DNA from 3 places in the Shinella sp. GW821-FHT10F02 genome. Region 3 is predicted to be linked to each of the others. Evidence: riboswitches for the same ligand, from Rfam matches in the RefSeq annotation. Region 3 holds a riboswitch; each other region holds the start of a gene.

Region 1 (9,642 bases), on a different contig from region 3:
CGAACGATCGTCGGGGGGTGAAAAGTGGCGGTGTGGGCCGCATCCCATTCTGTGTCTCATAGTGCCGATATAAATCTCGATATATCGGAAATCAAGATATATCGAGATTTATATCTTTAAAAACATTTGCCCGCCCGCTATCGTCGTATTCTGAAAGATACAGCGTGGGAGATTTGCATGGTGCGGCTGAACGAAATCCGCGAGAACGAGGTCGCGATCACGCCGCCGGAACCGACGGATGCCACGCTGATCTTCATCGGCCGGATTTCGACGCCCTGGACCTCGCGCCTCGAAACGCCACGGCAGGGCCGTCCCGACGGGCCGGTCTGCGAAATCGAGATTTTCGAGCCGTGGGTGGAGGCGCTCGCCGGCGTCGAGCGTTTCGAGCGGCTGGAGGTGCTCTATTGGCTGCACGAGTCGCGCCGCGATCTCGTGCTGCAAAGCCCCGCCTCGAACGGCGAGGTGCACGGCACCTTCTCGTTACGCTCGCCGGTGCGGCCCAATCCGATCGGCACGTCGATCGTCGTCTTGGAAAGGATCGAGGGCAACCGGCTCTTCGTGCGCGGCCTCGATTGCCTGGACGGCACGCCGCTGCTCGACCTCAAGCCGGACCGCAGCCTCTTCAAGCCGATCGCGCCGCCCCAGAAGGGCGATTTCGAAACCGGTGCGGTGCAGATGTGCAAGAAGATCGACGATTAATCGTCGATCGCCACCATCACATCCGATGCCTTGATCACCGCATAGGCGTCGTGGCCGGCGGCAAGGCCGAGTTCGTTCACCGCGTCGTTGGTGATCGACGCGGTGATGACCTGCCCGCCGATATCAATGTGGACATGCGCCGTCGTGGCGCCGAGAACGACTTCGACGATCTTGCCCTTGAGGCGATTGCGTGCGCTGATCTTCATCATTTTCTCCTGTTGTTCGAAAGAGAACCTAGAGGGGAGGTGCCGAATTGGAAGGCGCAGTCGTCCAATGATCCGGCTGTGATTCGTATTTGAATGGATCATTCTTCTGTGGCAGTGTCTGGACGTCTGGAGGAGACCCGCATGATCATCGACACGCACCTGCATCTCATCTATCGCGACCGGCTCTCCTACCCCTGGCTCTCCGGTGTGCCGGCGCTCGATGCGGATTTCACCCACGATGCCTATGCGCGCGAAGCCCGCCGGCTCGGCATCGTCGCGGCGCTGCATATGGAAGTCGACGTGGCTGAGGCGGACATTACCCGCGAGACGGCGATGATCGAGGCGCTGGCCGATGAGGAGGGGAGCCTGCTTGCCGGGGCCATCGCCGCCTGCCGGCCGGAATTACCGGAGTTTCCGGCCTATCTCGAAAGCGTGCGCGCCATTCCCTTCGTGCGTGGTTTCCGCCGTGTGCTGCATGTCGTGCCGGACGATCTGTCCGGAGGTGCGCTCTTTCGGGAAAACATCAAGCGGCTCGCGGGCACCGGGCTCAATTTCGATCTCTGCGTGCTGCCGCACCAGATCGGCAAGGCGATTGCACTTGCCGATCTCGCGCCGGACGTCTCCTTCGTGCTCGACCATTGCGGCGTGCCGGACATCAAGGGCGGCGGCTTCGATGTGTGGAAGGGGCCGGTCGCGGAGATCGCGCGTCGGCCGAACGTGACGGTAAAGCTCTCCGGCATCCCGGCCTATGGCGCGGAAAGCTGGACGCTGGAGGACCTGAAACCCTATTTCGCCCATGTGGCGGAAAGTTTCGGTTTCGACCGCATGGTCTGGGGCAGCGACTGGCCGGTCTGCACGCTCGGCGGCGGGCTTTCCACCTGGATCGGCGCGACACAGGCGCTGCTCTCCGGCGTCAGCCTGGAGGACAAGGCCCGCGTGTTTGCGGAAAACGCCAAACGGCTCTGGAAGGTCTGAGCTAGCGCCAGCGCCCCGTGCGCTCGATCCATTCGCGCGTGCGCGCTTCGGGATTGGCGTTCAGCGTGATGTCGGTCACCACGGCGGCGCTGTCGGCACCGTTTTCGAAGACGGCCTCCAGGCGATCCGGATTGAGGCCGCCGATGGCGACGAGGGGGATGGGCGCGACGCGCGCTTTCCAGTCGCTTAGCCGCTCGAAGCCCTGCGGCGCCCATTTCATTTTCTTGAGGATCGTCGGCCAGACCGGGCCGAGCGCCACGTAGTCGGGTTTTTCCCTGAGCGCGATATCAAGTTCGGCCTCGTCATGGGTGGAGAGGCCGAGCTTCAGTCCGGCGGCGCGGATGGCGGCGACGTCGGCTTCTGCCAAGTCCTCCTGGCCGAGATGCACGAAATCGCAGCCTTCCTCCATGGCGATCTGCCAGTAGTCGTTGATGATGAGCTGGCAGTTGTGGTCGGCGCAGATGGTTTTGGCGCGGCGGATTTCGGCGCGCAGCCTCTCGTCCGGCAAATCCTTCATGCGCAGTTGCACGAGTTTCACGCCGATCGGCACGAGGCGCTCGATCCAGTCGGCACTGTCGACGATGAGGTAGAAGGGGTCGAGCTTCATGAGAAGACGGCCTTTCCGATGACGGGGGTGGAAGGAACCGCCATGTCGCGCGGCTCCAGCGGTACGGCCTTGTGGGCAAGCCGGCCTGCATCGATGGCGAGCGCGAAGGCCTCGGCCATGGCGGCGGGATCACCTGCGCCGGCGACGGCGGTGTTGAGCAGCACGGCGTCGTAGCCGAGTTCCATGACGGATGCGGCATGCGAGGGGCGGCCGATACCGGCGTCGACGATCAGCGGGGTATCCGGAAAATGTGCCCGGAAGGTGCGCAGCGCCATCGGGTTCACCGGCCCCATGGCCGAGCCGATCGGCGCGCACCAGGGCATCAGCACGCGGCAGCCGGCTTCGAGCAGCTTTTCCGCGACGACGAGGTCGTCGGTCGTATAGGGGAAGACCTGAAAACCCTCGTCGGTCAGGATGCGCGCTGCCTCGACGAGGCCGAAGACATCGGGTTGCAGCGTGTCGTGATGGCCGATCACCTCCAGCTTGATCCAGTCGGTGCGGAAAACCTCGCGCGCCATCTTCGCCGTCAGCACGGCCTCCTGAACGCTATGGCAGCCGGCCGTGTTGGGCAGAACGCGCACGCCAAGCTCGCGGATCAGCTCGAAGAAGGCGCCACCGCCCTTGCCGCCGGCCGTCTCCCGGCGCAGCGATACGGTGACGATTTCCGCCTTCGAGCGCCGCACGGCTTCCGCGAGGATGGCGGGAGAGGGATAGCGGGCGGTGCCGAGCAGGAGGCGGGACTGTACCTCGACGTCGTAGAGCTTCAGCATCTCAGCCTCCCTGCATGGGCGAGAGGATTTCGATGCGGTCGCGCGCGGCGAGCGTGAAGGCATCGCGGTCCTCGCGGTGCACCAGCTCGCCGTTCACGGCTGTCGCCAACCAGTCACCCTCGTAGTCGAGGGCGGAGAGCAGGTCGGCGAGCGTCTTGGCCGCGACATCCTGTTCCTCGCCGTTGATGATGAAGGTCATGACGCCCTCCTTTCCGGTTGCTGCTGTTGCGCGACGAGGCGCCGCGCGACCTCTCCGGCCATGGCCGGCGCCAGCAGGAAGCCGTGGCGGTAGAGTCCGTTGACATGAATGGTGTTGCCGTCCTCCGTCACGCGCGGAAGATTGTCGGGGAAGGCGGGGCGCACGCCGGCACCGGTTTCCGCAAGCCGCGCCTCGCCAAAGGTGGGGTGCAGCGCATAGGCGGCGTTCAGCAGCTCCATCAGCGAGCGGGCGGTGATCGGGCCGGCATCCTCGCTTTCGACCATCGTCGCGCCCACCATGAAGCGGTTCTTTTCGCGCGGCACGATGTAGATGGGATAGCGCGGATGCAGTAAGCGGACGGGGCGGGAGAGTTTTATTTCGCCGGTTTCGAGGCAAAACATCTCGCCGCGCACGCCACGCAGCTCCGGCATGTGGCCGATCCGCGAGGCGCCCGTGCAGTCGATCACCCGGTCGTAGCGGCCTTCGTTCGGCTCCCCGGCCTGGCCGAAGAGGAAGCGCATGCGGCCGTCCTCAAGCCCGGCGGTCAAAGCGGAAAGCGCCTTCCGCGGATCGAGATGCGCCTCCTGCCGGAAGAACAGCGCCTTGCGGAAGCGCCCGGCGAGATCCGGCTCCAGAGCCGAAATCCCCGCATCGTCCAGCCATTCCCAGCCGCTAGTGCCGCCAGCGAAGCGGTCGAGTTCGCCGGCATCGCGCCCGCCGGCGACGACCAGCGTTCCCCGGCGGTGCACATGGCCGGGGACGGCCGCTTCCCACCAGTCGGCGGCGAGGCGACCGAGTGTGAGCACTGGCTCTTCCGCGCTTTCCCGCTCGCACCACGGCGCCAGCATGCCGCCGGCGAAACCGGAGGCGCCGGCGCCGGCCTTTTCGGCGCGCTCCCTGATCGTGACGTCGAAACCGTGGCGATAGAGTTGCCAGGCGACCGTGAGGCCGGCGACGCCGGCCCCCTTGACGAGGATGCGCATGGTCACTCTCCGGCTGTTGTTTCGAGCGGCATGTAGAGATCGCCGCCCTCGCGGAACTTTGCCGCCATCGCCTCCAGCCCCTCCTTCTGCGCTTCGGCGCGGATATCGTGCGAGATGCGCATGGAGCAGAATTTCGGGCCGCACATGGAGCAGAAATGCGCGACCTTGTGCGCCTCCTTGGGCAGCGTTTCGTCGTGGAAGGATCGTGCCGTCTCCGGGTCAAGCGACAGGTTGAACTGGTCCTCCCAGCGGAACTCGAAACGGGCGCGCGACAGGGCGTCGTCGCGCAGTTTCGCCGCCGGGTGGCCCTTGGCGAGATCGGCGGCATGCGCGGCGATCTTGTAGGTAATGACGCCGACCTTCACGTCGTCGCGGTCCGGCAGGCCGAGATGTTCCTTCGGCGTGACGTAGCAGAGCATGGCGGTGCCGAACCAGCCGATCATCGCAGCACCGATGCCGGAGGTGATGTGGTCGTAGCCGGGCGCGATGTCGGTCGTCAGCGGCCCGAGCGTGTAGAAAGGGGCCTCGCCGCAGACCTTCAGCTGCTTGTCCATGTTCTCCTTGATCTTGTGCATCGGCACATGGCCGGGGCCTTCGATCATGACCTGGCAGTCCTTCGCCCACGCGATTTTGGTCAGCTCGCCAAGCGTCTCCAGTTCGGCAAACTGTGCGGCATCGTTGGCGTCGGCAATCGAGCCCGGGCGCAGGCCGTCGCCGAGCGAGAAGGTGACGTCATAGGCCCGCGCGATGTCGCAGATCTCGTCGAAATGTTCGTAGAGGAAGCTTTCGCGGTGGTGATGAAGACACCACTTCGCCATGATCGAGCCGCCGCGCGAAACGATGCCCGTGACGCGGTTGACGGTGAGCGGGATATAGGCGAGCCGCACGCCGGCATGGATGGTGAAATAGTCGACGCCCTGTTCGGCCTGCTCGATCAGCGTGTCACGATAGACCTCCCAAGTGAGGTCCTCGGCAATGCCGTTCACTTTCTCCAGAGCCTGGTAGAGCGGTACGGTGCCGATCGGGACCGGCGCATTGCGGATGATCCATTCGCGGATATTGTGGATGTTGCGCCCGGTCGACAGGTCCATGACCGTGTCGGCACCCCAGCGGATCGCCCAGACCATCTTCTCCACTTCCTCGGCCATGGAGGAGGTGACGGCGGAATTACCGATATTGGCGTTGATCTTCACCAGGAAATTCCGGCCGATGATCATCGGCTCGGCTTCAGGGTGATTGATGTTGGCGGGGATGACGGCGCGGCCGCTCGCGACTTCCTGGCGGACAAACTCCGGCGTGACGAAATCCGGAATATGCGCGCCAAAGCTCTCGCCATCGCGGATGAGCGCTTCCTTCACGGCCTTGCGGCCGAGGTTTTCGCGGATGGCGATGAATTCCATCTCCGGGGTGAGTATGCCGGCCCGCGCATAGGCAAGCTGCGTCACCGCCTTGCCGTCCTTCGCCCGGCGCGGGTGGTTGCGGATGGGGAATTCCGGCGTCAGCCGCTCGCCGGTGGCAAAGCCGTTGTCCTCCGGGCGGATATGGCGGCCCTCGTAATCCTGCACGTCGCCACGGGCGGCGACCCAGCTTTCGCGCAGCCGCGGCAGGCCGCTTTCGATCGCAACGACATGGGTGGGGTCGGTGTAGGGACCGGAGGCATCGTAGACCACGACCGGCGGTTCGCCGGCGGTCGGGTGCAGGGCGATTTCGCGCAGCGGCACGCGGATATCCGGGTGCTGCTCGCCGGGAATGTGGATTTTCCGCGAGGCGGGCAGGGCGCCGGTAGTGACGGTGGGGGTGAGCTTTTGGGCGGCAATATTCATCGTGAGGCTCCAAGGTTCAAAGTTGGAGACCCAGTCCTAGAGCCGGAATGATGGAAAGACGCCGACACGGAATCCGGGGAGCGGAATACGAGTCTACAGCGCTTGCACCGTCCCTACGCCAGTATGAACTGGATCAGGTTCAACGGGTCACTGCGCTGCGAAAGCCAGCAGAATCTCAGCCCCTTGTCGGGACCCCCCTGGTGAATGCTTTAAGCAAAGACGCTCGGAGATGATTTGTCAACACGGTAAAATATGTAAGTTTTTACTTACTTTAAGTTGCGCCGCATACAAAAAGAAACGGCGGGGTTTTTCCCCGCCGTTCCCTTTGAAATCATTAGCGAAAACTATTCGCGTTCGCCGGTGAAGTTCAGCAGCAGCTGGAAGATGTTGACGAAGTTCAGGTAGAGCGAGAGCGCACCAAACACAGCCATCTTCTGCTGCGATTCCTGGTCGATGTTTTCGGCATACTGTTCCTTGATGTTCTGCGTGTCCCAGGCGGTGAGGCCGACGAACACGACGATGCCGATCACGGAAATCGCGAACTGCAGGGCGGTGGAGCCGAGGAAGATGTTGACGATCGAGGCGATGACCACGCCGATCAGGCCCATGATCAGGAACGAGCCGAACTTCGACAGGTCACGCTTCGTGACGTAGCCGTAGAGGCTCGTCGTACCGAACATCGTGGCGGCGATGAAGAAGGTGCGGGCGATGCTCATGCCGGTGAAGACGAGGAACACCGAGGCGAGCGACAGGCCCATGACGGCGCAGAAGGCCCAGAAGGTCGCTTGTGCGGTGCTGGCCGACATCGTCTGGATCTTGAACGAGAAGAAGAAGACGAAGGCGAGCGGCGCCAGCATCACCACCCACTTGAGCGGGGAGGAGAAGATCGGCACGTAGAGTGCCGGCGTCGAGCCGACGAAGAAGGCGATGAGGCCGGTGATGACCAGGCCTGCGCCCATGTAGTTGTAGACGCGCAGCATGTGCTTGCGCAGGCCCTCGTCGAAGAGGGCGGCCGACTGCGCCTGCGCGCCATAGCCAAATCGCTGTTGTACGGGTTCCATCATGGGTCTCCTTCGGTGGAACGGTTGATCAGTAAAGCGTGCGCGAGAGGTCCCGCGCGGTCTCTGCCAGGTCGTCGGCCTTGCGGCTTTCCGACACCAGCGCATAGGCGACGTCGCCGATCTGCCAGTAGGCGGCACGGGCATTGTCGGCGTGGAAGAGCAGGACGTGCTGCACGCCGAACGAGTCGGGCCGCACGGCGAAGAGCGACAGGCGTTCGTCCTTTTTCGGCTCCAGCACCAGCTCGACGCTCGGGCCATAGGCCGAGGGGAAGACCTGCGTGTCGACCACGGCCCAGCCCTTCGGCAGGTCCGGCAGGACGATCGCCGTCGCGGAGCGGATTTCGGCCGGGTCGAAGACGGCGGCCTCCGGCTGCGAGCTCATCGCATCGCGGATGAGGGTGGTCTTGTGCGCCCGCACGGCTTCTTCCACGAAGGCGGGCGGCGGGGTGGAGGCGATGACCTCGGTCGCGCCGAAGGGGCCGAGCACGGCATGCGCGGTCCAGCCGGCGGCCACGAACAGGGCGATGGCAGCGGCGCGACGGAAGACGGAGAAGATGCGGCGGCGGGCGAGCGAGCGTTCCAGCAGGCGCGCGGCTTCGCGCGTCGCCTGCCGCGTCACAGCACGGTGATCGGCGAGCGCCAGACGCAGTTCGTCGCGCACGCGCAAATCCTTCATGATCTGTGCGGCGATCTCCGGCCGTTCCGAAAGGTAAGCCTCGACCTCGATGCGCCGGCCGACGGCGAGCTGGTCGTCGACATAGGCATTGAGATCGGATTCGAGGATCGGGTCATTGCTGGTCATCGCCAGTGCCTCCGACGATTCTGAGATGGGGGACGGTCGCGGTAGCACCGTTCTGTTCAAAGGCGCGCAGGCGCTCCCGGGCGCGGGCCACACGGGACATCAGCGTGCCGACCGGAATGCCGAGCGTATCGGCAGCCTCCTGATAGGAAAGTTCCTCGATCGCAACGAGATGCAACGCGGCGCGCTGCTCTTCCGAGAGCGCGAAGAAGGCGTTGCGTAGTTGCGTCAGGCGCACCGAATGATCCTGGTTCGCCGGCACGGAGGTCTCGCCCAGTTCCGCGGCCGCGTCGTGACGGCGCTGTTGCGAGCGGCGCTGGCGCAGACGATCGACATGGGCGTTGTGCAGGATCGACATCAGCCAGTTGCGCACATTGGCGCCGGTGCGAAAGGTCGACTGGCGCTCATAGGCCTTCACCAGCGCGTCATGCACGAGGTCTTCGGCATCGTCCGGATTGCGGACGAGCGACAGCGCGTAGCGCCTGAGCGCTGCAAGCTGTCCGATCACGTTGAAGCCGGGTGTCTTTCCGTTCATGACCCAGTATACGAGAGCCGAACGATCCTCATTCCATCGCGCGCATAAAAAAGTTCACAGCCAGTGCAGCACGATGGCGGCCAGCGCGATGTAGCGGCCGAACTTCGCGATTGCGACCACGAGCAGGAACCGCGGAAACGGCTCGCGCATGATGCCGGCGGCAACCGTCAGCGGATCGCCGATGATCGGCATCCAGCTCAAAAGCAGGCTCCACCAGCCGTATTTGCGATACCAGCGCCCGGCGCGGTCGAGGTTCTTGGCGCTGACGGGAAACCAGCGGGCCTCGCGAAAACGCTCCACGCCGCGGCCGAGCAGCCAGTTGATGACGGACCCGAGCACATTGCCAATGCCGGCGACGAGGATCAGCAATGCCGGCGAGTAGGTTTCGGTCGCCAGCAGGCCAGCCAGAACCGCTTCCGACTGGGCGGGAAGGATGGTCGCGGCGATGAGCGCGGCCAGGAAAAGGCCGCCATAGGCTGCGAGCGTGCTCATTGGATATGGGCTAGGGGCAAGGCAACCGATCCGGAAGGTCAGGGAGGGCACCCGCCGTGGGGGCGGGTGCTTGCTTGCGGATTACATCGCGCACTTGTCGGCGTAGGCATCGCCATGATCGGTGAAGGCCGTGGCGATGATCTTGTTGGTCAGCACGTCGCCTTCCTTCACAACCTCGGTCACGTAGATGTCCTGGATCGGATGGTTGTTCTTGTTGAACTTGAACTTCCCCCGCACCGAGGCGAAATCCGCCTCCTTCAGCGCCGCGCGGAAGGCCGCCTTGTCCTTGACGCTCGCCTTGCCGAGTGCTGAGAGGATGAGGTTTGCGGTGTCCCAGCTCTGCGCGGCATAGATCGACGGCAGGCGGTTATATTCCTTCTGGAACGCTTCGACGAAGGCCTTGTTGGCCGGGTTGTCGAGGTCCTTCGCCCAGGTGCCGGAATTCTTGACGCCCAATGCGGCATCGCCGATCGCCGGCAGCACGTCCTGGCTG
Region 2 (9,642 bases), on a different contig from region 3:
TGCGCCCGCGGCCCGCGCTGCATGAGCGACTACCAGGCCCGCGTCTCCGGCCCGCTGATGGACCGTATCGATATCCGCATCGACGTGCCCGCCGTCTCCGCCACGGACCTCATCCGCCCGATGGCGGCGGAGGCGAGCGCCACCGTCGCCCGCCGCGTCGCCCGCGCCCGCGCCCTGCAGATCGACCGTTTCGCCCGTCTCGGCATGGGTGGGGTGACGAGCAATGCGCGCGCCTCGACGGCGCTCGTCGAAAAGGTCGCCGAACCCGACCCCGGCGGCCTCCAGCTTCTGCGCGACGCCGCGGAAAAGATGCGCTTCTCCGCCCGCGGCTATCATCGCATCCTCAAGGTCGCCCGCACGCTGGCCGATCTCGACGAAGCCGCAATCGTCGGCCGCATCCACCTGGCGGAAGCGATTTCCTATCGCATCGTCGGTGATCGAATGGCGGCAATGGCGTGATTGCGCGGGGGCGGCGGGATCAAAGCCAGCCGTCCGCTGATACTAGGCCGGACCCTTGAAGACCACTTCGATCCGGTGCCCGTCCGGATCGATGACGAAGGCGGCATAATAGGATGGTCCATAATCGGGCCGAAGCCCCGGAGCGCCATTATCGCGTCCGCCGGCGGCAAGGGCCGCCTGGTGGAAAGCCTCCACGGCCTGCCGGTCCGTCGCGGCGAAGGCGACATGGAAGCCGGCACCCGTTGCCACGGCGGCATCGCCATGTTCCTTGAGGGCGAGCTTGTCGCCGCCGCCGGGTGGTCCGTAGCCGACGGCCTGGCCCGCTTCGCCGGGCCGGATATCAGACCAGACCCGGCCATAGCCGAGCGGCGCGAACGCGGCGTCATAGAAGGCGGCTGCGCGCACAATATCCGAAACGCCGAGGGAGAGGTGATGGATCATGCTGTCCCGTATGGGAAAGGCCCGCCGCGCGCTGGCGCAACGGGCCGCCAGATCTCAGCCGCCGAGGCCTTCGAAAAGCGCGGTCGAAAGGTAACGCTCGGCGAAGGAGGGGATGATGACGACGATGGTCTTGCCGGCATTTTCCGGACGGCTGCCCACCTTGACGGCGGCGGCGAGTGCGGCACCGGACGAGATGCCGACCGGCACGCCTTCGAGCCGCGCAACGAGGCGGGCATTTTCGAAGGCCTCGTCATTGGTGATCGGAACCACTTCGTCATAGACCGAGGTGTCAAGGATAGCCGGGGCAAAACCCGCGCCGATACCCTGGATCTTGTGCGGGCCGGGGTTGCCGCCGGAGAGGACCGGGCTGTCGGCCGGTTCCACCGCGATGACCTTGAAGCCGGGCTTCTTCGCCTTCAGCACCTGGCCGGCGCCGGTGATCGTGCCGCCGGTGCCGATGCCGGAAACGAGGATGTCGACGGCGCCCTCCGTGTCGTTCCAGATCTCTTCCGCCGTGGTCTTGCGGTGGATTTCCGGGTTGGCCGGGTTTTCGAACTGCTGGGGAATGATGGCGTCCGGAATGCTGGCGGCCAGTTCCTCGGCTTTTGCGATCGCGCCCTTCATGCCCTTCGGCCCCTCGGTCAGCACCAGCTCGGCGCCGAGCAGCGCCAGCATCTTGCGGCGCTCGACGGACATGGTCTCCGGCATGGTGAGGATGAGGCGATAGCCCTTGGCGGCGGCGGCGAAGGCGAGCGCGATGCCCGTATTGCCCGAGGTCGGCTCGACCAGCGTCGACTTGCCGGGCGCGATCTTGCCTTGCGCTTCCAGCGCCTCGATCATCGCAACGCCGATACGGTCCTTGACGGAGGCGATCGGGTTGAAGAATTCGAGCTTGGCGAGAAGGTTGGCGACGACGCCCTTCTCCTTGGCGAACTTGTCGAGCCGCACGATCGGCGTATCGCCGATTGTCTCGGTGATGGAGGCGTAGATCCGGCCACGGCCGGGCTTGCGGGTGTCGGTCATCGGGGGCTCCCTCGGTTCTCGTTACCGGAGAAGATAGGAGCGAATGCCGCCGGAGACGAGTCCGGATTTCGCGACAAAAGCGTTGGAAGCGGAATATTCGGATACCGATCCGGGAAAAGCCGGATCGATAACCTCAGGCCGCGCGGGTCGCGATATAGGCGGCCGTGCCGGCGAGAATGCCCGCGGCCACGCGGTTCATCCGCTGCAACGCCTTCGGCTGCTTGAGCAGAAGCCGGGCGCGCGAGGCGAGCGCGATATAGGGCACGAGCACGATGAGCAGCACGACGAAGGTCGCGGCAAGCAGCACGCCATATTCCTCAAGGCCGATCGCCTCGAGGTCGACCAGCGTCGGCACGAGCGCCACGTAGAACAGCATGGTCTTCGGATTGCCGAGCGTCACGAACAGGCCGGACAGGAAGGACATGGTCATGCTGGTCGAGCGCCGCGCCTCGATATTCTGCGGCAAGAGGCCGGTCGTCCAGAGCTTCCAGGCGATATAGCCGAGATAGAGGGCGCCGGCGATCTTGATCAGCATGAAGGTCGTGGTGAAGGTCTGCGCGATGAAGGCGAGGCCGAGGATGACCGCGGTGAGATAGATCATGTCGCCGAGGATGAGGCCGAGCCCCATGAAGAAGGTCGGCCGGAAGCCCGAGCCGAGCGCGCGGGCGACGATCGCCGTGATCCCGGGACCGGGAATGATGGCGGCGATGAACAGCGCACCGCAATAGGCGATCAGCACGGCAATGGTCATGGCAGGCTCCTTGGGCTGACGCTCTTTTAGCGCTGCCGATATCCTGCGGCAATGGTTTTGCGGCCGGCGCCTTGCCGCAAGCGCGGCTGCGGGATAGTCCTTCGTCAGATCGTCCAAGGAGAGCATGCCATGCCAGACCTGACCGGCCTTGCCGCCTTCGCCCTCATCGCGCTCGGCATGGTGCTCACCCCGGGGCCGAACATGATCTATCTCGTCTCCCGCTCGATCTGCCAAGGGCCGGCCGCCGGACTCGTGTCGCTCTGCGGCGTGGCGCTCGGCTTCGTCTTCTACATGCTGTCGGCGGCGCTCGGCATCACCGCGCTCGTGATGGCGGTGCCCTATGCCTATGATGCGCTGCGGCTTGCCGGCGTGCTCTACCTGGCCTGGCTCGCCTGGCAGGCGCTGCGCCCCGGTGGCCGCTCCGCCTTCGAGGTCAAGGCCCTGCCGCGCGACGGCAACCGGAAACTCTTCCTCATGGGGTTCCTGACGAGCCTGCTCAACCCGAAGATCGCGGTGCTCTACCTCTCCCTGCTGCCGCAGTTCATCGATCCGGCAAAAGGCAGCGTCTTCCTGCAATCGCTCGTGCTCGGCGGCACGCAGATCGCCATCAGCGTCAGCGTCAACGCGCTGATCGCCGTTTCGGCCGGCTCGATTGCCGCGCTCCTCGCCGCCCGCCCACGCTGGCTTCTGGTACAGCGCTGGCTGATGGGCACGGTGCTGGCCGGGCTTGCGCTACGCATGGCGATGGAAGCCCGCCGCTGATCAGAACTCCGCCATCGGCGACAATGCGAAGGGCCGCTCCAGTCGCAGATCGGGCGCGGCGCGCAGCATGAGCACCATATCGCCGCCATCCGCAACGGCCTCGCCCTCCCATCCAAGATGATCGGGGGCAAAGTGCACGGTGACCCGAGAGGGTGCGACCTGCAGGCTCGCCACGATATCAGCGAGGCGCGGGATGTGAGCGCCAACGATATCCAGCAGTTCAAAGCCATCGTCTTCGCCCGCCTGCCAAGCAATAACGGCATCGTGCTCTTCCATCAGGTCGAGCCGCAGGTCCGGCATCAGCGATGCGTTGAAGAGGAACATTTCCCGCTGCCGCAGCGGCGCGAAACGGTCGGACACCGGCCGGCGGCTATCCAGTAGCCGGCTAAGCAAGGCAATGTCGGCTTCGCTTCCGATGTCGAGCCGCCGAACCGGGCCGACGCGCCCACCCTCGGGCGCAGCGCCGGCAAACCGGTGCTGCGCCAGCGTGCGAAAACCAAGGCGCGCGTAGAGGTCGGGCTTGTCGGTCAACAGCGCGACGGCTTCGAACCCTTCCGCGTCGCAATGGTCGAGCGCTGCCTCCATCACATCGCGAAAAAGCCCCTGGCCGCGATGGCTCGGCCGCACGGCGCCGGATTGCAGGCCGGCGGCGCGCACGAAGGTGCCGTTGATGACGAGCGGCAGCGAGAAGACGCTGATATTGGCCACGCAGGTGCCGTTCGCGTCGAACCACGCGAAGGGCACGCTGGTCGGGTCCGGCCCGCCCAGCCGGTCGAGCGCGGTGATGTCGATGCTGAACGTGTCTTCCAGCAGGTCGGCAAGCGCGCGCCAGGCGGCGGTGTCGCCGAGATGGTCGGAGCGGAAGACCAGCCCCGGCCGGTCGGTAGGCATGGTGTTAGCGCACGCCCGTGGAGCCGAAGCCGCCGGCGCCGCGGGTGGTTTCGCTGGTTTCCGCCGCCTCGCGCACGGCGACCTGCGTGACGGGCGCAATCACCATCTGCGCGATGCGCATGCCGCGCTCGATGACGAAAGGTTCTTCGCCGAGATTGGCGAGCAGCACCTTCACCTCGCCGCGATAATCGCTATCCACGGTGCCCGGCGTATTGAGGCAGGTGATGCCGTGCTTGAAGGCGAGGCCGGAGCGGGGACGGATCTGCCCCTCGTAGCCATGCGGGATTTCGAAGATGAAACCGGTCGGCACGAGCGCGCGTTTTCCCGGTGCCAGCGTCAGCGGCGCATCCACGGCCACGCCGGCGCGGAGGTCCATGCCGGCGGCGCCCGTCGTTTCGTAGGCGGGAAGCTCGATGCCCTCGCCATGCGGCAGGCGGACGAGCGAAAGGGTGGGCTGGGTGGGGGCGTGCGCGTTCATGCGCCCATAAGCCGGCCACGGCACAATCCCGTCAATTGCATCTTCGGGGCGGAGCCTGTAAAGACCGCGGCAACTCACAGGATATTGCAGAAAATGGCCGAAACCCTTGCCGAGGCGGTCTCCCGCCGCCGCACCTTCGCGATCATCGCGCACCCGGACGCCGGTAAAACCACCCTCACCGAAAAGCTGCTCCTGTTCGGCGGCGCCATCCAGCTCGCCGGTGAGGTGAAGGCGAAGAAGGACCGCATCCAGACCCGCTCGGACTGGATGAAAATCGAACGCGAACGCGGCATCTCGGTCGTGACCTCCGTGATGACCTTCGAATATGACGGCAACGTCTTCAACATTCTCGACACCCCCGGCCACGAGGACTTCGCGGACGACACCTACCGCACGCTGACGGCGGTGGATGCGGCGGTCATGGTCATCGACGCCGCCAAGGGCATCGAGCCGCGGACGCTAAAACTGTTCGAGGTCTGCCGCCTGCGCGACATCCCGATCATCACCTTCGTCAACAAGATGGACCGCGAGAGCCGCGACCCGTTCGAGATTTTGGACGAGGTGGAAGAGAAGCTGGCGCTCGATACGGCGCCGATCACCTGGCCCGTCGGCCGTTCCAAGTCGTTCTGCGGCTCCTATCATCTAGCCGACCGCACCTTCCGCGGCTCGGATACGCAGGTGCAGCCGACGAAGATCGACGATGCGACGGTGGTGGCGAAAAACCTGCCGGAAAACGAACGGGATGCCTTCATCGAGGAGCTGGAGCTTGCCCGCGAGGCCTGCCGGCCGTTCGATCGCGAGGCTTTCCTCGAAGGTCACCTGACGCCGGTCTTCTTCGGCTCGGCGCTGCGCAATTTCGGCGTGCGCGACCTTATCAATGCGCTCGGCGCCGTAGCCCCGCCGCCGCGCGACCAGGTGGCGGATGTGCGCAAGGTTCATGCGTCCGAGGACAAGATGACGGCCTTCGTCTTCAAGATCCAGGCGAACATGGACCCGAACCACCGCGACCGCATCGCCTTTGCCCGCGTCTGCTCCGGCATGCTGGAGCGCGGCATGAAGGTGCGCCTTGCCCGCACCGGCAAGCAGATCGGCCTTTCCGCGCCGCAGTTCTTCTTCGCCTCGCAGCGCCAGCTCGCCGATACGGCCTATGCCGGCGACGTGGTGGGCATTCCCAACCACGGCACGCTCCGCATCGGCGATACGCTGACGGAAGGCGAGGCGCTGGTCTTCGAAGGCGTGCCGAACTTCGCGCCGGAAATTCTGCGCCGCGTGCGGCTGGAAGACGCCATGAAGGCGAAGAAGCTGAAGGAAGCGCTCCAGCAGATGGCGGAAGAGGGCGTCGTGCAGCTCTTCTCGCCGGAGGATGGCTCGCCCGCCATCGTCGGCGTCGTCGGCGCACTGCAGCTCGACGTCTTGAAGGAGCGGCTTCAAGGGGAATACGGCTTGCCGGTCTCCTTCGAAATGTCGCGCTTCTCCGTCTGCCGCTGGATTTCGTCGGATAGCGCGGCCGAACTCGAAAAATTCGTCACCCAGCGCCGTGGCGATATCGCCCGCGACCTCGATGGCGACCCGGTGTTCCTGGCGCAGGATTCCTTCTCGCTGCGCTACGAATCGGAGCGCTATCCGGCGATCAAAATGGTCGCCATCAAGGAATACCACGTCACCAAGGCGTGATCGGATCGCGCACTTGCCACTTTCGGCGTGACAGGTGCCGCATCATTTGCGAAAATCGCCCCCGAGACGGGGGCGTCCGCGTGAGCGGGCTGAGAAGCACCCTTTGAACCTGAACCGGATCATGCCGGCGGAGGGAGTCGAACGGGTGCCGGCTTGCTGGCGCCTGTTGGCCGCCTTCGTCGCAGGGAGGCGAGATGGCCGACACGATTGCAAACATACTCTCGATCGCAGGGTCCGACCCATCGGGCGGCGCCGGCATCCAGGCCGACCTCAAGACCTTTGCGGCCCGCGGGACCTACGGCATGGCGGTGCTGACCGCGCTGACGGCGCAGAACACGCAAGGCGTCTTCGGCGTGCATCTCGTGCCGCCGGCCTTCGTCGCGGCGCAGATCGCGGATGTCTTCAGCGATGTGCGCGTCGATGCCGTGAAGATCGGCATGATCGCGTCGGCCGAGATCGCGGAAGCCGTTGCCAACAGCCTGTCGTCGCGCCGCGGCCTGCCGATCGTGCTCGATCCGGTAATGGTCGCCAAGGGCGGCGCGTCGCTGCTGGCTCGGGAGGCGGTCGAGGCACTGACGCGCCGGCTGCTGCCGCGCGCCACCGTGCTGACGCCGAACCTGCCGGAAGCCGCTGCCCTCCTGGGCGAGCCGGAGGCCGTGGACCGGGCGGGCATGGAGGACCAGGCGCGGCGGCTTCTTACGCTCGGGCCGAAGGCGGTGCTGCTCAAGGGCGGGCACCTGCCGGGCACCGAAAGCCCGGATGTGCTGGCAACGCCAGACCGGCTGCACTGGTTCGAAGGCGTGCGCGTGCTGACGCGCAACACCCATGGCACCGGCTGCTCGCTGTCGAGCGCGATTGCCGCAGAGCTCGGCAAAGGGCGCACGCTTGCCGATGCCGCGGCGGCGGCGAAGAGTTTCATCGCCGGTGCTGTGCGCAGCTCCGATGCGCTGTCCGTCGGCTCCGGCCATGGACCGCTGCACCATTTCCACGCGCTCTGGAACTAGCGGTCGGCCAGCGCGAGCCGCAAGCCCATCAGGCCGAGCGCTGCGGCGAAGCTGCGCTGCGTCCACACCATGATCCTTGGCCGGCTCAGCACCTGCTGACGCAGCCCCGCGGCGAGCGCGCCGTAGAGGGCGAAGACGAGGAAGGTCATCAGCATGAAGATACCGCCGAGATAGAGCATCTGCGCCGTGGCGTCGGACGCCTCCGCCGGCACGAATTGCGGCAAGAAGGCCAGGAAGAACAGCGAGAGTTTCGGATTGAAGATGTTGGTGAGGATGCCCTTGCGCACGATGCGCAGCGCCTTTTCGGCGGGCGCCTGATCCGGCCCGAGATCCAGCGCGTTGCTGTCCTTCAGCATGCTCCAGGCGATGAAGAGCAGGTAGGCGACACCGACATAGCGCAGCACCTCGAAGGCGAGCGCGCTCGCATGCAGCACCGCGGCAAGCCCGACGACGGAGGCGACGATATGCGGGATGATGCCGAGCGTGCAGCCGAAGGCGGCAAGCAGGCCGGCGCGAAAGCCGCCGCTGATGCCGAGCGCCAGCGTGTAGATCACGCCGGTGCCCGGCAGGAGGATGACGACGAGCGAGGTGATAAGGAATTCTGTGGTCATGTTCGGTTTCCATGCGGCGGGGAGGCGGTAGGAAACACCGGAAGGGCGGCGGTGGTCTTGAACGAAATTGCAGTCAGGCGCGGGCAGCGAGATAGGCGCCCGGCGTATAGCCGTAGCGGCGCGTGAAATTGCGCGTCATGTGGCTCTGGTCGGCAAACCCCGCCTCGATGGCGGCTTCGGCGAGCGAGGTGCCCGTCGCGATCAGCCGCCGCGCGCGCTCCGTCCGGCGCTGGAGCAGATAGGCATGCGGCGTCAGGCCCGTGCTGCGGGCGAAATCGCGCACCAGCCGGAAGCGGCCAAGCCCGCAATCCGCCGCAAGATCGTCCAGCGTGACGGCGGCGGCCGGGTCTTCGTCGAGCCGGTTGCGGGCTTGCGCAATGGCCGATGAGGCGATGGTTTCCCGCTGCGGTGTCCGCTCCTGCAAGGCGGCGGCGAGCAGCAGGAGGAGGCGCTCGTCCCGGGCGAGGCCAGCGGCGTGTTCGTCGAGCAGGGAGGCGAGCAACGCCGAGACGAGCCTGGCGATGCGGCCATCCTCCAGCACCGGCGCATGAAATTCCTCGCGCGGCCGGCCCTCGAAAATATCCTCCACCGCAGCCGCAACGATCGCCGGCTGCATGTAGAGCATGCGCCAGGCACGCGGGGCGTCGCCGAGTGGTGCGCCGTCATGCACCTCGCCGGGATTGACGGTGATGGTGTTGCCGGCTTCGGCCTCGACCATGCCGCGCCCGCTTGCCGATTTCTGCGCGCCGCGCTCGACAACGCCGATGCCGTAGGTCTCATGCGTGTGGCGCGCGAAACTCAGGCGGCTGTCGGCGATGACGGCCTCGATGCCGTCGATGCCCGTCCTGAAGATCTGGAAGCGCTCGGCTGCCATGATCAATCCCGCAGCACGCCGGGAAGGGCGGCCGTTTCGCCGAACCAGTCGGTGGCGGAGGTGCACCAGATCTGGCGCACCGGTTTCAGGCCGGCGCGCTGGTTGATGCTGCCCCAGCGGATGCCCCAGGTCTCGGCTGCTTCGCCCGTTCCGGTCGAAAAAAGTGGCGTGCCGCATTCCGGGCAGAAATAGAGCAGGCGCTTGCGGCCGCTCTCGGCGCTCTTGGTGTAGAGTTTCGGCGGGTTTGCGGTGAGGCGCAGAGCATCGCGCGGCACGCTTGCGGTGACGCGATAGGGCGAGCCGGTCAGCCTCTGGCAATCCGTGCAATGACAGATCGCCACCTTGTCCGGGTCGATCTCGGCCTCATAGGTCACGAAGCCGCAATGGCACTGCCCGTCGATTTTCATGCTGCATCCTTCTCTCACCGGAAAGGATAGGCCGCGATGCCGCACCGTCAACCGCAGGGGCATCCTGTTCCGCAAGAAACTGCCAACCTCGCGCCCTGTCATCAGAATGACACGCATGGTTTCGGCCCGTTTACATTCGTTAACGCATTTTTACCCATTTGCGTTGAAAATCAGGGCAGTGCCATGGTTAATGCGTCTGGTCAAACACCGGTTCGTCGCCGGTCTTCGAAAGCGAGAATAGCCTCATGTGCCGTTGGGCAGCCTATC
Region 3 (9,642 bases):
GCTCTATGAAGCCGCCCTCGACCGCATGGCCCGCGAAATCGCCGCCGTCAACAAGATGTCGGAAACCGAGGCCGTTCGCCTTGTCGAAACCAACCTGAGCAAGGGTCCGAAGCGTGGCAAGGCCATCGAAGAGGACGACTCGCAGGACGAAGCGGCCTGATTTAGGGCACCCTTCGGTTTTTTAAAGCCCGGCTGGAAACAGCCGGGTTTTTTTGTGGAACTTTTTTGCAGCGCACCCGTTTCGCAGACCGAGGACGACCGGCTCTTCCGGCGGCCGCGGGGGTGGCGCAAACCACTTTATTTTCTCGAAAGCCGCTTTCGGGCAATCCGTCGGTCCACCTGAAACGTCATCGTCATATCGGGCGTCGAGGAGATTACGCCTCTTCACGCCGGTTCGGTTCACGTGGAGACACTCGCCATGGCTACGACGACCGCAGACCGCCGCATGATCAAGCTCGCCATGTCCGCCCCCTATCTCGAAAGGGACGAGGAACAGGCCCTGGCCCAGGCCTGGAAGCACGACAAGGATCAGGAAGCCCGCAACCGCATCGCCATGGCGCATATGCGTCTGGTCGTCTCCATGGCGGGCAAGTTCCGCAATTTCGGCCTGCCGCTCGGCGATCTCGTGCAGGAAGGCTATATCGGCCTGCTCGAAGCCGCCGCCCGCTTCGAGCCGGAGCGCCAGGTGCGCTTCTCGACCTATGCAAGCTGGTGGATCCGCGCTTCGATCCAGGATTACGTGCTGCGCAACTGGTCGATCGTGCGCGGCGGCACCAGTTCGGCGCAGAAAGCGCTGTTCTTCAATCTCCGGCGGCTTCGCGCCAGGCTCGCCCGCGGCGATACGCACCTGACCAGCGAGGCCATGCACCAGGAGATCGCCGTGGCACTCGGCGTCAGCACCGCCGACGTGCGCACCATGGACGCCCGCCTCTCCGCCTCCGACGTCTCCCTCCAGGCGCCGATCTCGTCCGCCGAGGGCGAGGGTTCCAACCGCATGGATTTCCTCACCAGCGACGCGCCCCTTCCCGACGAACAGGCCCTCGACAGCATCGACGGCGAACGCCGCCATCATTGGCTGCACGCGGCACTCGGCCAGCTCAATGAGCGCGAGATGAAGATCATCCGCGCCCGCCGCCTGGCGGAGAATGGGGCGACGCTGGAGGAACTGGGCTCCCTGCTCGGCATTTCCAAGGAGCGCGTGCGCCAGATCGAGAACCGGGCGCTGGAAAAGCTGAAGGCCGTGCTGATCAGCAAGACCACGGATTTCGCCTACGCTTGAGGCGCGTTGCCGATGGATCCTCGGGTCAAGCCCGAGGATGACGGAGGGGAGGATTGGCCGGCAAGTCTGGCGATGCTCTCTGCCAGGCAAGCTTGGATAGGGCTGCCAGGCAAGGTCGGATGAGGATTCCATGCGCGGCAACCCATCCGTTATCCTGAAACATCCCCGCAAACTCCGTCATCCTCGGGCTTGACCCGAGGATCCACGGTCTGGCGCCATCCGCACAGGCTAACTCACTCGCTGATAATCTTGAACTTTTCGCCCGGCCGCACCGTGCTGGTCACCGTCATCGCGTTGATCAGCCGGAACAGGTCGAGCTTGCGGTCCGTGCCCATCATGCGCCCGGCAAGCGATGCGACGGTGTCGCCGGCGCGTGCCGAGATGACGCGCACCCTGAGCGGTTTCAGCGAGGCGACTTCCGGGGCCGTCAGCTTGCGGAACGAGGCCCTGAGCGTGGCAGCCGTCGGCTCCAGCGATTTCGAACCCGCCGGCACCGCCGTCAGGAAACGGTAGATCTGGTCGTCGATACGCACCACCGTGACGTCGAAGTCCCAGCGGTCGGCGGCGGCCTTGGCGGTCGCGCCCTCCAGCCCGTTGATCATGATCGGCTGGATGGTTTCCGGCCGCAGCCCCGTCACCCAGCCGCTCGAAATGTAGTTCACCAGATCCTGCTTGCGGCTGTCGGCCACACCGTCGAAGCGGATCGCCACGTCGCCCGGTCCCGTCGCCAGCACCGCATCGGCCTTGTTGTCGATCTGGAACCCGGCCGGCACGTCGAAGCGGATGCCGAGCTTGCCGTGCAGAAAGGTCTGGCCGCGCACATAGCCCTCTTCCGGCGCATCGCCGTAGAGCAGCCCGTCGATGCCGGCGAGGTAATAGTCACGGCCGCGATCGCCGTTCGTGCCTTCCGCGCCGAAGGCGCGCGCATGCAGCCGCGCAAGCTCCACGCGCTGCGGCGCGTTCGGGTGGCTGGACAGGAAGTCCAAGCTCTGGTCGGAATCGGGATCGACCGCGGTGAAGCGCGCATAGGCGGCCATGGAATCGAGGAAGCGCGCCGCCGCATAGGGATCGTAGCCCGCCTCGCCCAGCATGCGCACGCCGATGACATCGGCCTGGAGCTCCTGGTTGCGCGAGAACGCGGCAAGCCGCAACTTTCCGCGCGCCAGCGCCTGCTTGCCGGCGATGTTGCTGGAGAGCACTTCGGCCACCACGCGGCTCGCGATGACTTCCGCCTCTTCCTTCTTCTGCCGCTCAATGCCGTGGTTGGCAGTGACGTGCGCCATCTCGTGCGACAGCACGGCCGCCACTTCCGAGGCGTCGTTGGCGAGTGCCAGCAGGCCGCGCGTCACGTAAAGATAACCGCCCGGCAGCGCGAAGGCGTTGATCGCCGGAGAATTCAGGATGGTGATGCGATAGGACTGGTTTGGGTTTTCCGAGACCAGCGTCAGCGCGCCGGCAATGCGGGCGACGAGCCGCTCGGTTTTGGCGTCCTTGTATTCGCCGCCATAGCTCGCGACGATGCGCGGATGCTCGCGCGCACCCATCTGGGCGCGCGGATCGTTCTTCTGCACCTCTTCGACGATCTGCGGATTGGAGGACGGCGAGATCGTCGGCTCATAGGTCTGCTCGATGATCGACTGGCAGCCGGACAGCAGCATGCCGGCAAGCACCAGCGCCGCGACGGGTCTCAAAACCCCGCGCCCGGATACCATTGCAGCTTCCTGCGTTGCTTTCGCCATCTCTTCTGCCCACAGCCCTAAAGGGTCCACGCCCGAACCGCAACCTTTAGGTGCAGTCGAAACACCCATGTTCGCGCCTTCGAATGGATGAGATAGACGCACCATACCCGGCCGGCAACTCCCGATTCGACAAACGGTTCCCTTGTGGCTCCGGTGACACAGGGGGGCGTCCAAATTGTGGCGGGGTGGCGGGGCAAAAACAGCCCCAGCCCGCTAAATCGCGGAATGACCGAGGAATTTTGCAACGGCTGGTGGATGCCGGCTCACGAGGAATTCATCCACCGGCGCATCGAGCAGGATCGTGCCCGCCTCCAGGAACATCACCCGGTCGGCAAGCCGGCGGATATCCTCCGGCTGGTGGGTGATGAAGAGCAGGGTGCTCTTCGTCTCGGCGCGAAGCTCCGAGAGCAGTTTTGCCATGTCCGCCCGCATGGCCGGGTCGAGCGCTGCAAAGGGCTCGTCGAGCAGCAGGATCGGCCGGCGCCGCACCAGTGCGCGGGCGAGCGCCACCCGCTGCCGCTCGCCGCCGGAAAGCGAGCCCGGCATGCGGCGCTCGTAGCCGCCGAGCCCGACGCGCGACAGCGCAGAGAACACGCGCTGGCGCGCCGCCGTATCGAGCTTCAGCCCCGGATCGATGCCGAGCCCGACATTTTCGGCGACGCTCAGATGCGCGAAGAGATTGTTGTCCTGGAAGATGATCGAGACCGGGCGCTCCGCGGGATCGCGCGCCGCCATGTCCTCGCCGAGCAGCATGACCTTGCCCGTCGCCGGTTTCTGGAAGCCGGCGATCACGTTGAACAACGTGGACTTTCCCGCACCCGACGGGCCTGCGACGGCAACCGCGGCACCGGCGGGGATGGTGCAATCGAAGGCGAGCCGCTTCTCGTCGAAACGCACGGTGACGTCGGAAAGGCGGATCGCGGTATCAGGCATCGGCGGCAGGTCTTTCGGTCGTTCGGTCCGCGGCGGTCGAGGGCAGCGTCAGCAGAAGGCATATCACGCCGAGGATCAGCGCGATGCCCGCGGCGTCCGCCGTGCGATAGCTCGCCATGCGGGAGAAGAGCAGCCAGGGCAGCGTCACGAAGCCATCCGCACCGAAGATGGCGACTGCGCCGAGATCGCCGAGCGACAGCGCCATGGCGAAGGCGAAGGCGGTGAGGAAGGGCTTCTTCAGTGCCGGCCAGTCGATCCATCGCAGGCGATGCATGCCGGTGACGCCGAGGCTCAGCGCCAGCCGCGCGGTGCGCGACAGATGCGTGCGATAGGCGGGCTCCAGCACGCGCACGACGAAGGGCAGCGCCATCAGCGCATTGATGACGGTGATGACGGCGGGCGCGAAACGCCCGGTCTCGCCGAACAGGCGCAGCACCAGGAACCACCCCGTCGCGACGACGACCGGCGGCACCAGCAGGATCAGCGAGCCCGTGGCCGGCAGCGCCCGGCCGATCAGCCGCGTCGTGAGGCCGGCATCGCCGGTCTCGGCAAGGCGCGGCACGAGCACGATGGGCAGCGCAATCGCAAGGCTGAGGCTGGCCGAGGCAAAGGAGATGGCGAGGCTGGTGAACAGCGCCCTGTGCAGCAGCGGATCGACCGCCAGCCGGCCGAAATCCGCGGCAAGGCCGGAGGCAAGGGTGGCCGCGAGCGGCGCCGCGGTGAACAGCGTGAAGGCGAGGATGACGAAACCGTCGGTTACGCGCCGGCGGCGGCCATCGAAACGGCGGATCGCGCGGCCTGCCGTCACCCCCTCGTCCGGCGGCCGGCCGAACAGCGAGATCAGCCAGAGCAGCGCCGCCGTGACCAGGATTTGCAGAAAGGCGAGCAGCACGGCGCGCTGGGGATCGAAATCGAAGCGCAGCGCCTGGTAGATCGCCACCTCGATGGTGGTTGCCGCAGGCCCGCCGCCAAGCGTCAGCACGATGGTGAAACTCGTCGCGCAGAGCATGAAGACGAGGCCCGCTATGCCCGGCAGCACGCGGCGGATCACCGGCCATTCGATCAGCCGGAACACCGCGCCGTTGCCCATGCCGAGATTGGCCGAACTCAGCCAGTATTCCGGCGGAATGCGATCGAGGGCGGCGAGCAGGAAGCGCGCGGCGAGCGGCAGGTTGAAGAAGACATGGGCGATCAGGATGCCGGTGAGCCCATAGACGCTGACGGGATTTTGCAAGCCCCCGAGCCGTAAAAGATCATTGACGACGCCCTGCCGCCCCCAGATCTCTATGACCCCAAGTGCGGCCACCAGCGCCGGCAGGCCGAGCGGCACGACGGAAAGCCGGATGATCCAGACCCGCCCCCAAAAATCCCGCTGCCGGGCGAGTGCCCGGGCGACGGGAATGGCGAGCACGATGGAGAGCAGGGTCGACAGCGTCGCCTGCAGCAGCGTGAACTGCGCGACCCGCCAGATATAGGCGTCGAAGAGCGGCGCACCGCCCCCGCCGCCCGCATGCGCCAGAAGCACGGCCGTCGCCGCGCCGACGAAGACGAGCACGACGCCGAGGGCAAGCCCCCCGGCGACGCGCAGCGTCCGGCGTTCGGCGCGGGCGAAGAACATCACCTTATTTGGCGCTCATGGCGGCGAGCCACTCGTCGATCCAGGCCTTGCGGTTGGCCGCCACCTCGTCGGACGACATCAGGAACGTCTTTTCCGGCTTCACCAGCGCGTCGAAGGCGGCAGGCAGCGGGTCCTTGGTCTTGCCGGCCGGCATCATCCAGTTGGTTTCCGGAATGATCGACTGGAAATCCGGCCCCGTCATGAAGGTCAGGAACTGCCGCGCAAGATCCTTGTCGTCGGAGGTGCGCGTCAGGCCCGCCACCTCGATCTGCACATAGTGTCCTTCGGAGAAGGCGGCCGCCTTGTAGCGCTCGGTGTTTTCGGCGATGACGTGATAGGCCGGCGACGTCGTATAGGACAGCACCATCGGCGCCTCGCCCTTGGTGAAGAGGCCGTAAGCCTCCGACCAGCCGGGCGTGACCGTCAGCACGCGATCCTTCAGCTTGCCCCAAGCCTCGCCGGACTTGTCGCCATAGACCGACTTCACCCAGAGCAGCAGGCCGAGCCCCGGCGTTGAGGTGCGCGGATCCTCGATGACGATTTTCTGCGACGGGTCACCCTCGACCAGTTCCTTCAGGCTCGTCGGCGGCGTCTTCACCGTCTCGGTGTCGTAGATGACGGCGAAATGGCCGTAATCGTAGGGCAGGAACGTATCGTCGGAAAAGCCGCCCGGCACCGTCAGGCCCTCGGGCGAAAGACCATGCGCCTCGAAGAGCCCGGTCGCCTTCGCCTCGGTGATGAGGTTGGTGTCGAGGCCGAGCACCACGTCGGCCTTGGTGCCCTCGCCTTCGAGCTTGAGGCGCGTCAGCAGCTCGACGCCATCGGCGACGCCGACCCATTCGACCTTGCAGCCGCAGGTCTTGGCGAAGGCTTCAGCAACCTTCGGCCCCGGACCCCATTCGGAAACGAAGCTCTCATAGGTATAGACGGTCAGCGTCTTTTCCTGCGCCAGCGCAGGCAAGGCGAAGGAAACGGCAAGGGCCGCAATCGAGGTGAGGAATGTCTTGCGCATCGGCGCCTCCCTGGTCTGTTCACAAAACGGGAATAGGGCGCTGGAATGTGCCGTCTAATCCCTCCGCCGGTACGAGCCGGATCAGGTTCTTCGGGTTGGCGAAACCGCCTCTCAGCCAGTGAGTCGAAAACCCGCGTGGCACCCCGTTAGAGCAAGGCAAGGCATAATCCCGCTTGCAGCGCTACGCAAGAGGCAAGGCCCTGTTCCATGCGGAACAGCGCGCGGCCGGGCGATGCGGGAAAGTCTGATCACTGGATGAGAGAGGCTCATCCCTCAGAGATCAGGAGAAACTTCCATGCGCAAGATCATCATTTCCGCCGCCATCGCCGCCGTCGCCGCCATCTCCTTCGCCGCCCCGTCACAGGCCGGCTATTACAGCTACGGCTACAAGCCGCATTGCTTCATCAAGAAGGTGAAGTCCTACGACTACTACGGCAACGTCATCATCAAGAAGATCAAGGTCTGCAAGTAAGCCTTCTTACGCCGCTGACCTCCCCGAAGGCCCGGATGTCCCCTGCATCCGGGTCCTTTGCCGTTTGCGGTTACGACAGGCGTCCCGCCAAAATCTTTCCCTTTCTGGAGAACATGCGCTAAGGGCATCAGCCATGACCGTGCCCGCACCGACAGACCCGTTCTTCGTCGTCCTCCTGGGAGGCGCGCTCCAGGCGACGCCGCGCCTTGCCGCGGATGTCGCTGGCGCGCGTTTCGTGGCGGCCGATGGCGGCATGCGCCATGCGGCGGCGCTCGGCGTGAGGCCGGAAATCTGGGTCGGCGATTTCGATTCCACCCCGCCGGAACTGCTGGACGCCTGGCCGAATATCGAGCGCCAACCCTATCCCGTCGCCAAGAACGAGACCGATGGCGCCATCGCCGTCGCGGTCGCCATCGAGCGCGGCGCGCGAAAAATCGTGCTGGCCGGCGCGCTGGGCGGCGAACGCTCCGACCATGCGCTGATGCACCTCATCCACGCCGTTTCGCTGGAAGAGCAGGGTTTTGCCATAAAGCTCACCTCCGGCACGGAGGAGGCCTGGCCTCTGCTGCCCGGCACGCGCGAGATCGACCTGCCGAAGGGCAGCCTGTTTTCCGTGCTCGGCCTCTCGCCGCTTGCCGGCCTCGATATCGGCAATGTGCGTTATCCGCTGAAGGACTTTTCCTTGCCCTTCGGCTCGTCGCGCACCATTTCCAACGTCGCGGAAGGCCCCGTTCGCCTTTCGCTCGCCTCCGGCCGCGCGATCGTCATCGCCCGGCCCTATGACCTTTCAGGAGCCTGACCCTTGGCACCGCCCATCCTCAAACTCGACGATATCTTCCTGAGCTTCGGCGGCACGCCGCTGCTTGCCGGCGCCAGCCTGCAAGTGGAGCCCGGCGACCGCATCTCCCTTGTCGGCCGCAACGGCTCGGGCAAGTCGACGCTGATGAAAATCGCCGCCGGCCTGGCGGAAGCGCAGTCCGGCGAGGTGTTCCGCCACCCGTCCGCCACCATCCGCTACCTGCACCAGGCGCCGGATTTCGACGGCTACGAGACGGTCGCCGCCTATGCCGAAGCCGGCCTCGGCCCGAGCGACGATCCCTACCGCGTGACCTACCTACTCGAACATCTGGGGCTGACCGGCGCCGAGCACCCGGCATCGCTTTCGGGCGGCGAGGCGCGCCGCGCCGCACTCGCCCGCGTCATGGCGCCGGAGCCGGACATCCTTCTGCTCGACGAGCCGACCAACCATCTGGACCTGCCGACCATCGAATGGCTGGAAGGCGAGCTGCAATCAACCCGCTCGGCCCTCGTCGTCATCTCGCATGACCGTCGTTTCCTCGAAAAGGTCTCCAACGCCACCGTCTGGCTCGATCGCGGCCAGTCGCGGCGGCTGAACCGCGGTTTCGGCCATTTCGAAGCCTGGCGCGACGAGGTGCTGGAGGCCGAAGAGCTGGAACAGCACAAGCTCGGCAAGGCGATCGAGCGCGAGGAGCACTGGCTGCGCTACGGCGTGACGGCGCGCCGCAAGCGCAACATGCGCCGCCTCGGCGCGCTGCACGATCTGCGCTCGCGCTATCGCGGCCACAAAGGCCCGCAGGGCAGCGTGCAGGCGAGTGCCTCCGACGCCCAGGAATCCGGCAAGCTGGTGATCGAGGCGGACAAGATCACCAAGGCTTACGGCGAGCGCACCATCGTCGCGCCCTTCTCGATCCGCGTGCACCGCGGCGATTGCATCGGCCTCGTCGGCCCGAACGGCGCCGGCAAGACGACGCTGCTCAAGATGCTGACCGGCCAGCTCGCGCCCGACAGCGGCACGGTGAAGCTCGGCACGAACCTCGAAATCGCCACGCTCGACCAGCGCCGCGAGGACCTGAACCTCGACGACACGCTCGGCCATTATCTCACCGACGGGCGCGGCGAGACGCTTCTCGTCAACGGCGAACAGCGCCACGTCACCGGCTACATGAAGGAATTCCTGTTCCAGCCCGAACAGTCCCGCACGCCGATCCGCAACCTGTCCGGCGGCGAGCGCGCGCGCCTCATGCTGGCGCGCATCCTGTCGCGCCCGACGAACCTGCTCATCCTCGACGAACCGACCAACGACCTCGACATCGAGACGCTCGACCTGTTGCAGGAGATCGTCGCGGGCTTTGCCGGCACCGTGCTGCTCGTCAGCCACGATCGTGACTTCCTCGACCGCACCGTGACCTCGACCATCGCGCCTGCCGATCCGGAAAACCCGGACGGCCGCTGGATCGAATATGCCGGCGGCTATACCGACATGATGGCGCAGCGCCGCGGCGCAATCGAGGAGAAGCGGCGGGCGGACAAGGCCGAGAAGGCGAAGACGGTCGATACCGCGGCGCCTGCGGAAGCAAAAGGCAAGGCGAAACTCTCCTACAAGCAGAAATTCGCGCTCGAAAACCTGCCCAAGGAAATGGAGAAGGCGGAAAAGGAGATCGCCGCCCGCGAGGCGAAGATGGCCGATCCCGCGCTCTTCACCAAGGATCCCGCCACCTTCAACAAGCTTGCCGCCGAGATGGAAAAACTGCGCGCGTCCCTCACGAAGATGGAAGAGGAATGGCTGGA

Evidence for each region. A riboswitch is a leader RNA that binds a small molecule or an ion and turns the genes downstream of it on or off. The one in region 3 is predicted to bind thiamine pyrophosphate.
Region 1: another riboswitch for thiamine pyrophosphate. It lies ahead of thiC (phosphomethylpyrimidine synthase ThiC); the one in region 3 lies ahead of thiB (thiamine ABC transporter substrate binding subunit).
Region 2: another riboswitch for thiamine pyrophosphate. It lies ahead of thiD (bifunctional hydroxymethylpyrimidine kinase/phosphomethylpyrimidine kinase); the one in region 3 lies ahead of thiB (thiamine ABC transporter substrate binding subunit).

Annotation. Positions count from the first base shown of each region.
Region 1 covers NZ_JBXASL010000007.1:187,447-197,088, reverse strand. Annotated here, with positions in the region: gene AC1RWL_RS22215 (PadR family transcriptional regulator) at 1-48, opposite strand, end outside; gene tsaA (tRNA (N6-threonylcarbamoyladenosine(37)-N6)-methyltransferase TrmO) at 178-699, shown strand; gene AC1RWL_RS22205 (TOBE domain-containing protein) at 696-905, opposite strand; gene AC1RWL_RS22200 (amidohydrolase family protein) at 1,047-1,880, shown strand; gene AC1RWL_RS22195 (thiamine phosphate synthase) at 1,882-2,487, opposite strand; gene AC1RWL_RS22190 (thiazole synthase) at 2,484-3,257, opposite strand; gene thiS (sulfur carrier protein ThiS) at 3,259-3,456, opposite strand; gene thiO (glycine oxidase ThiO) at 3,453-4,439, opposite strand; gene thiC (phosphomethylpyrimidine synthase ThiC) at 4,442-6,262, opposite strand; TPP riboswitch at 6,355-6,471, opposite strand; gene AC1RWL_RS22170 (Bax inhibitor-1/YccA family protein) at 6,607-7,323, opposite strand; gene AC1RWL_RS22165 (anti-sigma factor family protein) at 7,352-8,125, opposite strand; gene AC1RWL_RS22160 (sigma-70 family RNA polymerase sigma factor) at 8,112-8,657, opposite strand; gene AC1RWL_RS22155 (YqaA family protein) at 8,712-9,149, opposite strand; gene AC1RWL_RS22150 (ABC transporter substrate-binding protein) at 9,231-9,642, opposite strand, start outside.
Region 2 covers NZ_JBXASL010000004.1:430,498-440,139, reverse strand. Annotated here, with positions in the region: gene AC1RWL_RS15270 (YifB family Mg chelatase-like AAA ATPase) at 1-459, shown strand, start outside; gene AC1RWL_RS15265 (VOC family protein) at 502-900, opposite strand; gene cysK (cysteine synthase A) at 955-1,923, opposite strand; gene AC1RWL_RS15255 (LysE family translocator) at 2,057-2,674, opposite strand; gene AC1RWL_RS15250 (LysE family translocator) at 2,804-3,436, shown strand; gene AC1RWL_RS15245 (GNAT family N-acetyltransferase) at 3,437-4,327, opposite strand; gene dut (dUTP diphosphatase) at 4,332-4,805, opposite strand; gene AC1RWL_RS15235 (peptide chain release factor 3) at 4,899-6,479, shown strand; TPP riboswitch at 6,538-6,632, shown strand; gene thiD (bifunctional hydroxymethylpyrimidine kinase/phosphomethylpyrimidine kinase) at 6,674-7,483, shown strand; gene AC1RWL_RS15225 (LysE family translocator) at 7,480-8,094, opposite strand; gene AC1RWL_RS15220 (AraC family transcriptional regulator) at 8,168-8,968, opposite strand; gene AC1RWL_RS15215 (GFA family protein) at 8,971-9,375, opposite strand; gene AC1RWL_RS15210 (class II glutamine amidotransferase) at 9,621-9,642, shown strand, end outside.
Region 3 covers NZ_JBXASL010000005.1:275,284-284,925, reverse strand. Annotated here, with positions in the region: gene AC1RWL_RS17500 (CarD family transcriptional regulator) at 1-160, shown strand, start outside; gene AC1RWL_RS17495 (RNA polymerase factor sigma-32) at 419-1,279, shown strand; gene AC1RWL_RS17490 (M48 family metalloprotease) at 1,513-2,991, opposite strand; gene thiQ (thiamine ABC transporter ATP-binding protein) at 3,232-3,951, opposite strand; gene thiP (thiamine/thiamine pyrophosphate ABC transporter permease) at 3,944-5,569, opposite strand; gene thiB (thiamine ABC transporter substrate binding subunit) at 5,574-6,581, opposite strand; TPP riboswitch at 6,623-6,737, opposite strand; gene AC1RWL_RS17470 (hypothetical protein) at 6,877-7,053, shown strand; gene AC1RWL_RS17465 (thiamine diphosphokinase) at 7,187-7,852, shown strand; gene AC1RWL_RS17460 (ABC-F family ATP-binding cassette domain-containing protein) at 7,856-9,642, shown strand, end outside.